DNA from 3 places in the Rhodococcus huquni genome. Region 2 is predicted to be linked to each of the others. Evidence: predicted binding sites of a transcription regulator. Region 2 holds the regulator's gene; each other region holds the start of a gene.

Region 1 (3,274 bases), on a different contig from region 2:
TCGTCACCATGCACGATCTGCGTATGGCGGTCGAGTACTGCGACAGGTTGGCAGTGCTGGACGACGGGCGCGTCGTGGCGGACGGGTCACCGGCAGAGGTGCTCGACGACGGCTTGCTCGCCGGTGTGTTCGGCATCAAGGCGCACGTACGTTCACATCCGAAGCCGTCGATGGAAATTCTGGGTCTGGCCGATGAATGACGTGTATGCCCGCACAGCGCAACGGGTTCCGGTACTCGCAGATCAGATCGATCCACCCGCAGGCGCCCCGAGCTTTCCGGCCGCCGAGATGCTGGACGTCGAATGGATGGCGCAGCGCGTAGCGGACACGGGGCGCAGGTGGGGGAGCGTCGATCCGCGCGTCAACGGCACGCTGTGGTGGTACTCGGCAAGCTCGACGTTGACGGGAATCCCGGTGGCCACGGCGATGCTCACCGGGTTCGCGGCTCAGCCGCAGCTCGCGGATGCCACCGCCTTCCTGCGGCCGGACGGCTACTTCGGGGGCTTGCGCGGTGACACATTTCTCTCGATGCACGATGGGATGTCGCGCTTGGCGGAGGAGCTGGCTGGAACGCTCGGTGACCTGATCGCGGCGCTCGCCGAGGCCTCGGGTGTTCGTCCCCGGGCGTTGTGGGCGATCGCCACCGATTCCGTGGCGAACCGGGCGCTGGATGCGGGAGATGCTTCGGGTGGTCGCCTGTTCGGTAGCGCGTTCGCGCAGCGCTTGGTCGAAGAGATGCGGGGCGCGGGTGCACCCATGCCGTCGACCCGCTTCGTCGACGTGACCGCTGGTAGCCGGAGCAGGAGATTCACTCAGCGTGCGTCCTGCTGCCTGATCTACGAGGCCCGTGAGAACAAGTGCACGAGCTGTCCCAAACGGCTGCCGTCCGACCGGCTCGCAGACCTTCGGAAAATTGTCTCTTGACCTAAACCATTGTTCAGGTTGCACGGTTGTGTGACACCGCGAGACACGCGGATGTACTCACACCGAGGAGAATCGAATGTCTTCCACAGAGAACGTCGTCACATCCGCTGGTTCCGTCACTCCCATCCGGTATGTGCGGAGCTTGGCGCGCTGGGAGGCTGTTGCGCTCGCGACCGTGGGCGCAGTGGTCGGCAGCGCCCTGATCTGGGCACTGTTCACTGCCTTCGGTGCATCGTTCGAGATTCTCGACGGCGAATCGGTGCACGAGGTCGGGGTGAGCGGGGTGGCGACCAGCGCCGGAATTCCGGTCCTGGTCGGTGTCGCCCTGGCCGCACTCGTCTCGTACATGTGGGTCGGCGTGATTCGTGTCGCGCAGGTGGTCGGCGCGGCGCTGCCCCTGGTCACGATCGCGGGTTCGTTGTCGGCGGATGCCGACGTGGCGACGCGAGTGGGCCTGGCCCTGATGCACGTGGTGGTTGCAGGTTTCGTCGTCGTCGGACTGGAGTTGATGCGTAGGCGTATCGCTGCGACGAAACCCTGAACAGCGCATGTTCGAGGTCGGCTGCGGAAGTGGCCGACCTCGATTTGTCGATTGACCTTCTGGGTCGGCGAGTGGCACACTCTAGATAATCGAACATCAGTTCGATGGTGCGTCTTCCCCGGTGGCATCTTCGTTCGTGACCAGACTCGAGTCCGGTGTGAAGAGGTGCAGGTAGATGGGGTGGGGGAATGGTCCTCCGACATGGTCGGAGATGGAGCGAGTGCTCTCCGGCAAACCGAGTCGGGTGCCCGCCGAGCAGTTGTTTCCCGGCGATGGCAGCGACAGTCCGGCGTGGTCGCGCAAGCGCGGTGAGTACCAGGCCGATGTTCGGCCACCCAGTGCTTCTTCAGTGCCCTACGCCGAACTGCATGCGCATTCTTCGTTCAGCTTCCTCGACGGGGCCTCGTCGCCGGAGGAGATGGTCGAGGAGGCGGTGCGGCTAGGACTCGAAGCCATCGCACTCACGGACCACGACGGGTTCTACGGAGTGGTGCGATTCGCCGAGGCCGCGCAGGCGCTCGGCATGCCGACAGTGTTCGGATCCGAACTGTCGCTCGACTCGGCCCCGCGGGCCGGCTCTCCGGACCCGGGCGGATCGCACCTTCTGGTGTTGGCGCGTGGGCAGGAGGGGTACCGACGGCTCTCGCGTGCCATCGCCACCGCACACATGGTGGGCGGGGAGAAGGGGAAACTTCACTACGACATCGACGAGCTTGCGGACGCGGCCGGTGGGTACTGGCAGATCCTGACCGGTTGCCGCAAAGGCCACGTGCGCCGCGCGCTTCTGGAAGGCGGCATCGATGCCGCGGAGCATGAACTGCGCCGGCTGGTCGACCTGTTCGGGGCGGATCGGGTCACCGTCGAACTGACGCATCACGGTGTCGCCGAGGACGACGAACGCAATGCCTTGCTCGCGAAACTTGCAGAGATACACAGTCTTCCGATCATCGCTACCACGGCTGCACACTTCGCGAACCCGGAACGCAGGCGGCTGGCAATGGCCATGGCGGCCGTTCGTGCCCGGAGCAGTCTCGACGACTCGGCCGGCTGGTTGGCGCCCACCGGTGGCGGGCACCTCCGTTCCGGTGACGAGATGTCGAGGTTGTTCGCGCAGTACCCGGAGGCCGTTGCGGCCGCAGCCGAGTTGGGCCGCGAATGCGCATTCGATCTGAAACTGATCGCGCCGCAACTTCCTCCGTTCGATGTTCCGGCAGGTCATACGGAAGCGAGCTGGCTGAGGCAGCTCACGATGGAAGGTGCTGCGCGAAGATACGGCTCTCCCGAGCAGCGGCCGGACGCCTATCGGCAGATCGAACACGAACTGCGCATCATCACCGAACTGAACTTTCCCGGTTACTTTCTGGTGGTCCACGACATCGTCTCGTTCTGCAAGAACAACGACATCCTGTGTCAGGGACGAGGGTCTGCCGCCAACTCGGCGGTGTGCTTCGCGATCGGCATCACCAACGTGGACCCGGTGACCAACAAGCTGCTGTTCGAAAGATTCCTGTCGCCGGAGCGGGACGGGCCACCGGACATCGATGTGGACATCGAATCGGATCGCCGTGAAGAGGCCATCCAGCACGTATATACGAAGTACGGCCGCAGATACGCGGCGCAGGTGGCGAACGTCATCACCTACCGAGGAAAGTCGTCCGTCCGCGACATGGCTCGAGCCCTGGGCTTCTCGCAGGGGCAGCAGGATGCGTGGAGCAAACAGGTGAGCAGATGGTCCGGCGTCGGCAAGGAGACCGGCACCGATATCCCGGCTCCGGTGCTGGAACTCGCCTCGCAGATCGAAGGATTCCC
Region 2 (3,274 bases):
GATGCTCGCGGAGTTCCTTGATCTCGCGCGCGAAGTCGTCAGCAGAACTGAAGGATCGGTACACCGAGGCGAAACGCAGGTAGGCGACTTCGTCCAGGTCGCGGAGTGGACCCAGGATGGCGAGCCCGACCTCGTTGCTGGGGATCTCGGCAGAACCGGAGGCACGTACGGCGTCCTCCACCTGTTGCGCCAGAAGATTCAAGGCGTCGTTGTCGACCTGACGCCCCTGGCACGCACGGCGAACACCGCGCACCACCTTTTCGCGACTGAAGGGCTCCGTGACGCCACTTCGCTTCACCACGGACAGGATTGCCGTTTCGACGGTCGTGAACCTGCGACCGCATTCGGGGCAGGATCGGCGTCTGCGAATCGCCTGGCCCTCGTCTGCCTCACGCGAATCGACTACACGTGAATCAGGGTGCCGGCAGAAAGGGCAATGCATGGCGGTTCCTTCGTCGTAGCCGACGCGACCGCGACTTTCCGCAACGAATGCACGATGCCGACGCGACCACGCAAGGTGGTGTGACTGACAGCATTCGAGAATACTCGCTCGACTCGCATCATCACGCATGCATCCGCCCTTGCGGGTCAGCTCTACGGTGCCGGAACCACGAGGCTCTGACCCGAGTGGAGCGAGGAGTTCGACAGCGCATTGAGATCCATGATCCGATCGACCACCTGCCCTGCCGGCAGCTGAGGCGCGATTCGAGCGGCAACATCGGTCAACGACTCGCCTGAGCCCACCTGAACGACCTCTGTCGTTTCGGTCAGCCCTGCTTCGCCGCTCGCTGTCACCGCATAGGCCACGACACCGAAACCCAGAAGAATTGCGGTGGTGGCCAGAACGGTCATCAGCATCGTGCGCCAACTGACGTCCACATCGACCGAGTGATGGTCGGCCTGCGATACCCGGACGTGATCCGCGCGGTAGCGGACGGCACCGGAGTCCGGTCGTCGCGGATCCCGGCGCCGCTCCGCGATCCGCCGCTCCCGAACCACATCCGCCCGGACGACATCCGCCTCGCGTCCGAATTCTGCCTCCGCGTAACCCACCGCTCGCCTGTTCAGAACCGCGCTGCTCATCTGGTACCTCCGGTAGTCGATCACCCTGTTCGATCAGACGTTCGAAAGAACGTATGTTCGATTTCTACCACGGCGGTCCGACAATGTCGCCATTTCCGGCGACACGAATCGAACAAATGTTTGATAACGGCTGGAGAAGTCGCTAGATTCGTGGCAGAACGCACAGCAGGGACCACCCGAGCCCACACCGAAGCCCGCACCCACGACCGCGCACCCACGGAGGCACGCAGCATGAAGGACGACAGCTCGCCCGAAGATTCGAACGTGGCAGGTGCGGCCGCAGGGTCCAGCGCCGACAGCGCCCCGAATCCTGCCGAGCTCACCGACCGTCAGCGGCGCGTCCTCGAAGTCATTCGTGCGTCGGTCACCGAACGCGGATACCCGCCGAGCATCCGCGAGATAGGTGACGCCGTGGGGCTCACCTCCACTTCGTCGGTGGCCCACCAGATGCGCACACTCGAACGCAAGGGATTCTTGCGTCGGGACCCCAATCGCCCTCGCGCCGTCGACGTTCGCGGCCTCGACGAGGTTGCAGCGGACGTAGCCGCCGGCGCTCAGCCCGCGCGGACCATGCGCCCCACTCTCGTCGCCCAGAATGCACCGGAGGGTGCAGACGGCGCGGCTCTACCGGAACCCACGTTCGTTCCGGTCCTGGGCCGGATCGCAGCGGGCGGGCCGATTCTGGCAGAGGAGGCCGTGGAGGACGTGTTCCCACTTCCGCGCGAGTTGGTCGGCCAGGGCTCACTTTTCCTGCTGAAGGTCGTCGGTGAATCGATGGTCGACGCCGCCATCTGCGACGGTGACTACGTCGCCGTCCGCCAGCAGAACGTCGCGGACAACGGCGACATCGTTGCTGCGATGATCGACGGAGAGGCCACCGTGAAGACGTTCAAGCGCACGGACAAAGAGGTGTGGCTGATGCCGCACAACGAGTTGTTCGACCCCATTCCCGGCAACGACGCCGTGATCCTCGGGAAGGTCGTCACCGTCGTACGCAAGATCTGAACCACGAATACGCGAAAGGGCCGTCCGATTGCTCGGACGGCCCTTTCGCTGTCGAAAGATGCCGGCGGTCAGAGATTCAGGCCACGGCCGATGATCTCTTTCATGATTTCGGTGGTGCCACCGTAGATGGTCTGCACGCGGGAGTCCATGTATGCCTTGGCGATCGGGTACTCCTTCATGTAGCCGTACCCGCCGTGGAGCTGAAGACACCGGTCGATCAGACGCACCTGAGCCTCGGTGGTCCACCACTTCGCCATGGCTGCTTCCTGAACGGTGAGCTTCTCGGCGTTGAGTTGTTCGATGAACTTGTCCACGAGCACTCGTGCGGCCGTTGTCTCGGTGGCGAGTTCGGCAAGAACGAATCGCGTGTTCTGGAAGCTTCCGATCGACTTGCCGAAGGCCTTACGGTCTCGGCAGTACTGAATGGTCATGTCCAGGGCGGACTCCATCGCCGCAACGGCGACCACGGCGATCGAAAGGCGTTCCTGCGGCAAGTTCTTCATCAGATACAGGAAGCCCATGCCCTCCTCGCCGAGGAGGTTCGAGCCCGGAATCCGCACGTCGGTGAAGGACAGTTCTGCAGTGTCCTGGGCCTTCATCCCGATCTTGTCGAGGTTACGGCCGCGCTCGAATCCCTCCATTCCGCGCTCCACGACGAACAGGCTGAATCCCTGGGCGCCCTTGTCGGGGTCGGTACACGCGACCACGATCACGATGTCGGCGTTGATTCCGTTCGTGATGAACGTCTTGGACCCGTTGAGGATCCAGTCGTCACCGTCGCGCACGGCACGGGTCTTGATGCCCTGCAGATCACTGCCCGTTCCCGGCTCTGTCATGGCAATGGCGCTGATCAGTTCACCCGAAGAGAAGCCGGGCAGCCAGCGCTGCTTCTGCTCGTCGTTGGTGAGGTCGAGCAGGTAGGGCGCCACCACATCGTTGTGCAGGGTGAAGCCGATGCCACTGCACCCGGCCCTCGTGGTCTCCTCCGTGACGATCGCGTTGTACCGGAAGTCCCGTACTCCCCCGCCGCCGTACTCCTCGGGCACGGCGGTGCTCAGATAGCCCTGCTTCCCGGCCTCGACCCACACACTGCGGTCGACGATGTTCTGCTCTTCCCACTGTGCGTGGAACGGTTCGACATGTTGAGCCAAGAACTTGCGGTACGACTCACGGAAAAGTTCGTGCT
Region 3 (3,274 bases), on a different contig from region 2:
ACGAGAGTGCCGACCGCAGGGCACCCGAGGTATCGGCCTCGGGCTCGGCAGCGAGCACGGCGTCGGTTGCCGGTTCGGCCTGTTTCAGGGTGAACCCGAGACCGACCAGGGCTTCGATGATCTGTTCGCGGACCGATCCGGGTGCGGCGCCCGGTGTGGGGGTGGGCCCCGCCGTGGTCGCCACCGCGTCGACTTTGTCTCTGAGCTCCACGACCATTCGCTCCGCTCCCCGCTTGCCGATCCCCGGCACACGGGTGAGCGCCGATACGTTCCCCTCGGCGAGTGCACCGCGCAGCGCATCGGGATCGAGAACGGCCAGAGTAGCCATCGCGAGGCGAGGGCCGACCCCGGAGACCGTCTGCAGAAGGCCGAACAGCTCCTTGGATTCGGCGTCCCCGAAGCCGTAGAGCGTCATCGAATCCTCGCGCACGATCATCGCCGTCACGAGTCGGGCATCGGTGCCCCGCTTCAGCGACCCGAGAGTGGTCGGCGTGGCGTTGATTCGGTACCCGACCCCCGACGCCTCGATGACCACGTGATCGAGCGCGATGTCGAGAACTTCGCCTCGGACGGACGCGATCATCGGGTACCTGCCTTCTTCACTCGAGTGCTGGCCTGGGCCAGTCGGGCCTGATACCGACGCTTCTGTTCGGCGGCCGCCGCTTCTGCGCGTTCCATCCGCTCGATCATCGGTGCGCGCCAACAATGACAGATCGCAAGCGCGAGCGCGTCGGCGGCATCGGCAGGCTTGGGAGCTTCAGCCAAGGCGAGGATGCGGGTCACCATCGCGGTGACCTGCGACTTGTCTGCTGTTCCGCTTCCGGTGACGGCGGCCTTGACCTCGCTGGGGGTGTGAAATCGAACGGGAATTCCGCGCCGGGCCGCCGCAAGCGCCACCACGCCACCCGCCTGCGCGGTCCCCATCGCGGTTCGGACGTTGTGTTGCGAGAACACCCGCTCGACCGCCACGACTTCCGGACGGTAGCGATCGAGCCAGGACTCTGCCGCTTCCGACACCTTCAACAGCCTCAGCGCGAGATCGAGATCGGGCGGCGTCCGAACGACGTCGACGGCCACCGGCTTGACCGCGCGGCCGGTGCCGCCGTCGACCACACCCAGACCGCACCTCGTGAGTCCGGGATCAACTCCCAACACCCGCACACGAACCCCTCTCGATACCGAACAGCTGTTCGACAGCCTAGCGGTGTGCCGTGAAGATGAGACGAACCGACACGACACGGAATCCAACGGCACAGATGCGAGCGAGAGGGTGAACCGGCAACCGGTCCACCCTCTCGCTTCGGACGCTTCGGCGCCTCAGGAATCTTCGCGGTACGTCAGTCTTCGTCCAACTCGGCGAGCACGTCGTCCGACAGGTCGATGTTCGTGTACACGTTCTGCACGTCGTCCGAATCCTCGAGGGCATCCACGAGCTTGAACACCTTGCGAGCACCGTCGGCATCGAGCGGAACCTCGACAGATGCACGGAAATCCGCGTCGGCGGAGTCGTAGTCGATACCGGACTCCTGCAGGGCAGTACGCACTGCGACGAGGTCGCCGGGCTCACTGACGATCTCGAAAGCCTCACCGAGGTCGGTGACCTCTTCGGCGCCGGCGTCGAGGACCGCACTGAGCACATCGTCCTCGGACTGCTCACCCTTCTCCAGGGTGACGACACCCTTGCGGGTGAACAGGTACGCCACCGAGCCGGGATCGGCCATGTTGCCGCCGTTGCGAGTCATCGCGGTGCGGACTTCGCCGGCCGCGCGGTTGCGATTGTCCGTCAGGCACTCGATCAGAACCGCCACCCCGCTGGGGCCGTAGCCCTCGTACATGATGGTCTGCCAGTCGGCGCCGCCGGCTTCCTCGCCTGCACCGCGCTTGCGGGCACGCTCGATGTTGTCGTTGGGAACCGACGTCTTCTTCGCCTTCTGAATGGCGTCGTACAAAGTGGGATTGCCCGCCGGGTCGCCACCGCCGGTACGAGCCGCCACCTCGATGTTCTTGACCAGCTTCGCGAACGCCTTGCCACGCTTGGCGTCGATCGCTGCCTTCTTGTGCTTGGTGGTGGCCCATTTGGAGTGGCCGCTCATGCGTTTCGAACCCCTTTCACGCTGCATTCGACACGCCGGTATGCGCATTGACAGCTTTGCCGATGTTACCTGCACGTCGTGGTCACCCGACGCTACCGCCACCATTTCTGTAGGCGGACTATTGGCCATTTGTTTGATTGTTTGCATACAATACAAACATGTTGATGCGTGTGGATCACGGGTCGAGCACTCCCCTCGGCGAGCAGATCGCCGCCAACGTACGAGGAGCATTCCTACGCGGCGACGTGCAGCCGGGCGATCGTCTGCCCTCCGCCCGCGCTTTGGCGGACTCGATCGACGTGAACCTCCATACGGTGCTCCGGGCCTACGCCACCCTCCGCGACGAGGGGCTGATCGAACTGCGCCGCGGACGCGGGGCCATCGTCCGCACGGACACCACGCCGTCACGAACCGCGCTCGAGCAGGCAGCGAAGAAGTTCGTACGGGAGGCCAGGTCGTGGGGCCTCGGCACAGAACAGATGATTCGCCTGGTCGAGGAGGCCGCAAGATCATGACGTCCACACCCCGGAATACATCCACGCAGAGACGTACTGCGTCGGCCGCGCTGACCGCGCTACCCCTGTTCGTACTGCTCGGCGCCGTCGCGGTGTGGGCGGGCGAACTCCCGCCGGTGATCGCGGTGCACTGGTCGGGGACCACTCCGGACCGTTTCGGCGATACGACCACCTATCTCTGGTTCGCGCTCGCAGTCGCACTGGCGTCCACGGTCGCTGCGGCAGTCGTGGCACTGCGCAGGAGCGCCGACGACCGCCTGTGGTTGCCCGCGACCGCACTGATGTCCTGGACCGCCGCATCCGTCTGGATCATGAGCGTGTCCCTCACCCTCGATGCGGACAGCCCACAGGACTCACGAATCGGATTCTGGATCGCGGTCCCTCTGCTGGGAGTCGCGTGGGCGCTGCTCGCGTTCGCACTCGCACCTGCTGCTCCGACCATTCCGTCCGGGAGCAACCCGACCCTCGACACACCGCTCTCCCCCACCGAACGTGCGTCCTGGACCCAGCGCGTGCGAGGCCGATGGGCAGTGGCTCTCGCGATCGGCATGACCATCGGGGCCCTCGCCTCACTACTGATGGGCCAGTGGTGGATAGCGCTCCTCTTCGCGGTGCTCGTGATCGTGGCCGGGGCCTTCTCGTCGGTCACCGTGCACGTCGATCGAC

The links. Region 2 encodes LexA, which represses DNA repair genes until DNA is damaged. Its sites were predicted from a motif close to CGAACANNTGTTCG; they were not measured.
Region 1: the regulator LexA is predicted to act here: its motif matches at 1,556-1,569, upstream of ACZI8R_RS06790 (error-prone DNA polymerase).
Region 3: the regulator LexA is predicted to act here: its motif matches at 1,180-1,193, upstream of ruvC (crossover junction endodeoxyribonuclease RuvC).

What each region holds. Positions count from the first base shown of each region.
Region 1 is NZ_JBUYWE010000003.1:56,624-59,897, reverse strand. It holds gene ACZI8R_RS06805 (ABC transporter ATP-binding protein) at 1-200, shown strand, start outside; gene ACZI8R_RS06800 ((2Fe-2S)-binding protein) at 193-924, shown strand; gene ACZI8R_RS06795 (DUF6069 family protein) at 1,001-1,465, shown strand; gene ACZI8R_RS06790 (error-prone DNA polymerase) at 1,641-3,274, shown strand, end outside.
Region 2 is NZ_JBUYWE010000004.1:185,936-189,209, reverse strand. It holds gene nrdR (transcriptional regulator NrdR) at 1-442, opposite strand, end outside; gene ACZI8R_RS10155 (LysM peptidoglycan-binding domain-containing protein) at 595-1,083, opposite strand; gene lexA (transcriptional repressor LexA) at 1,315-2,088, shown strand; gene ACZI8R_RS10145 (acyl-CoA dehydrogenase family protein) at 2,157-3,274, opposite strand, start outside.
Region 3 is NZ_JBUYWE010000001.1:358,187-361,460, reverse strand. It holds gene ruvA (Holliday junction branch migration protein RuvA) at 1-583, opposite strand, end outside; gene ruvC (crossover junction endodeoxyribonuclease RuvC) at 580-1,161, opposite strand; gene ACZI8R_RS01745 (YebC/PmpR family DNA-binding transcriptional regulator) at 1,338-2,093, opposite strand; gene ACZI8R_RS01740 (GntR family transcriptional regulator) at 2,252-2,608, shown strand; gene ACZI8R_RS01735 (hypothetical protein) at 2,605-3,274, shown strand, end outside.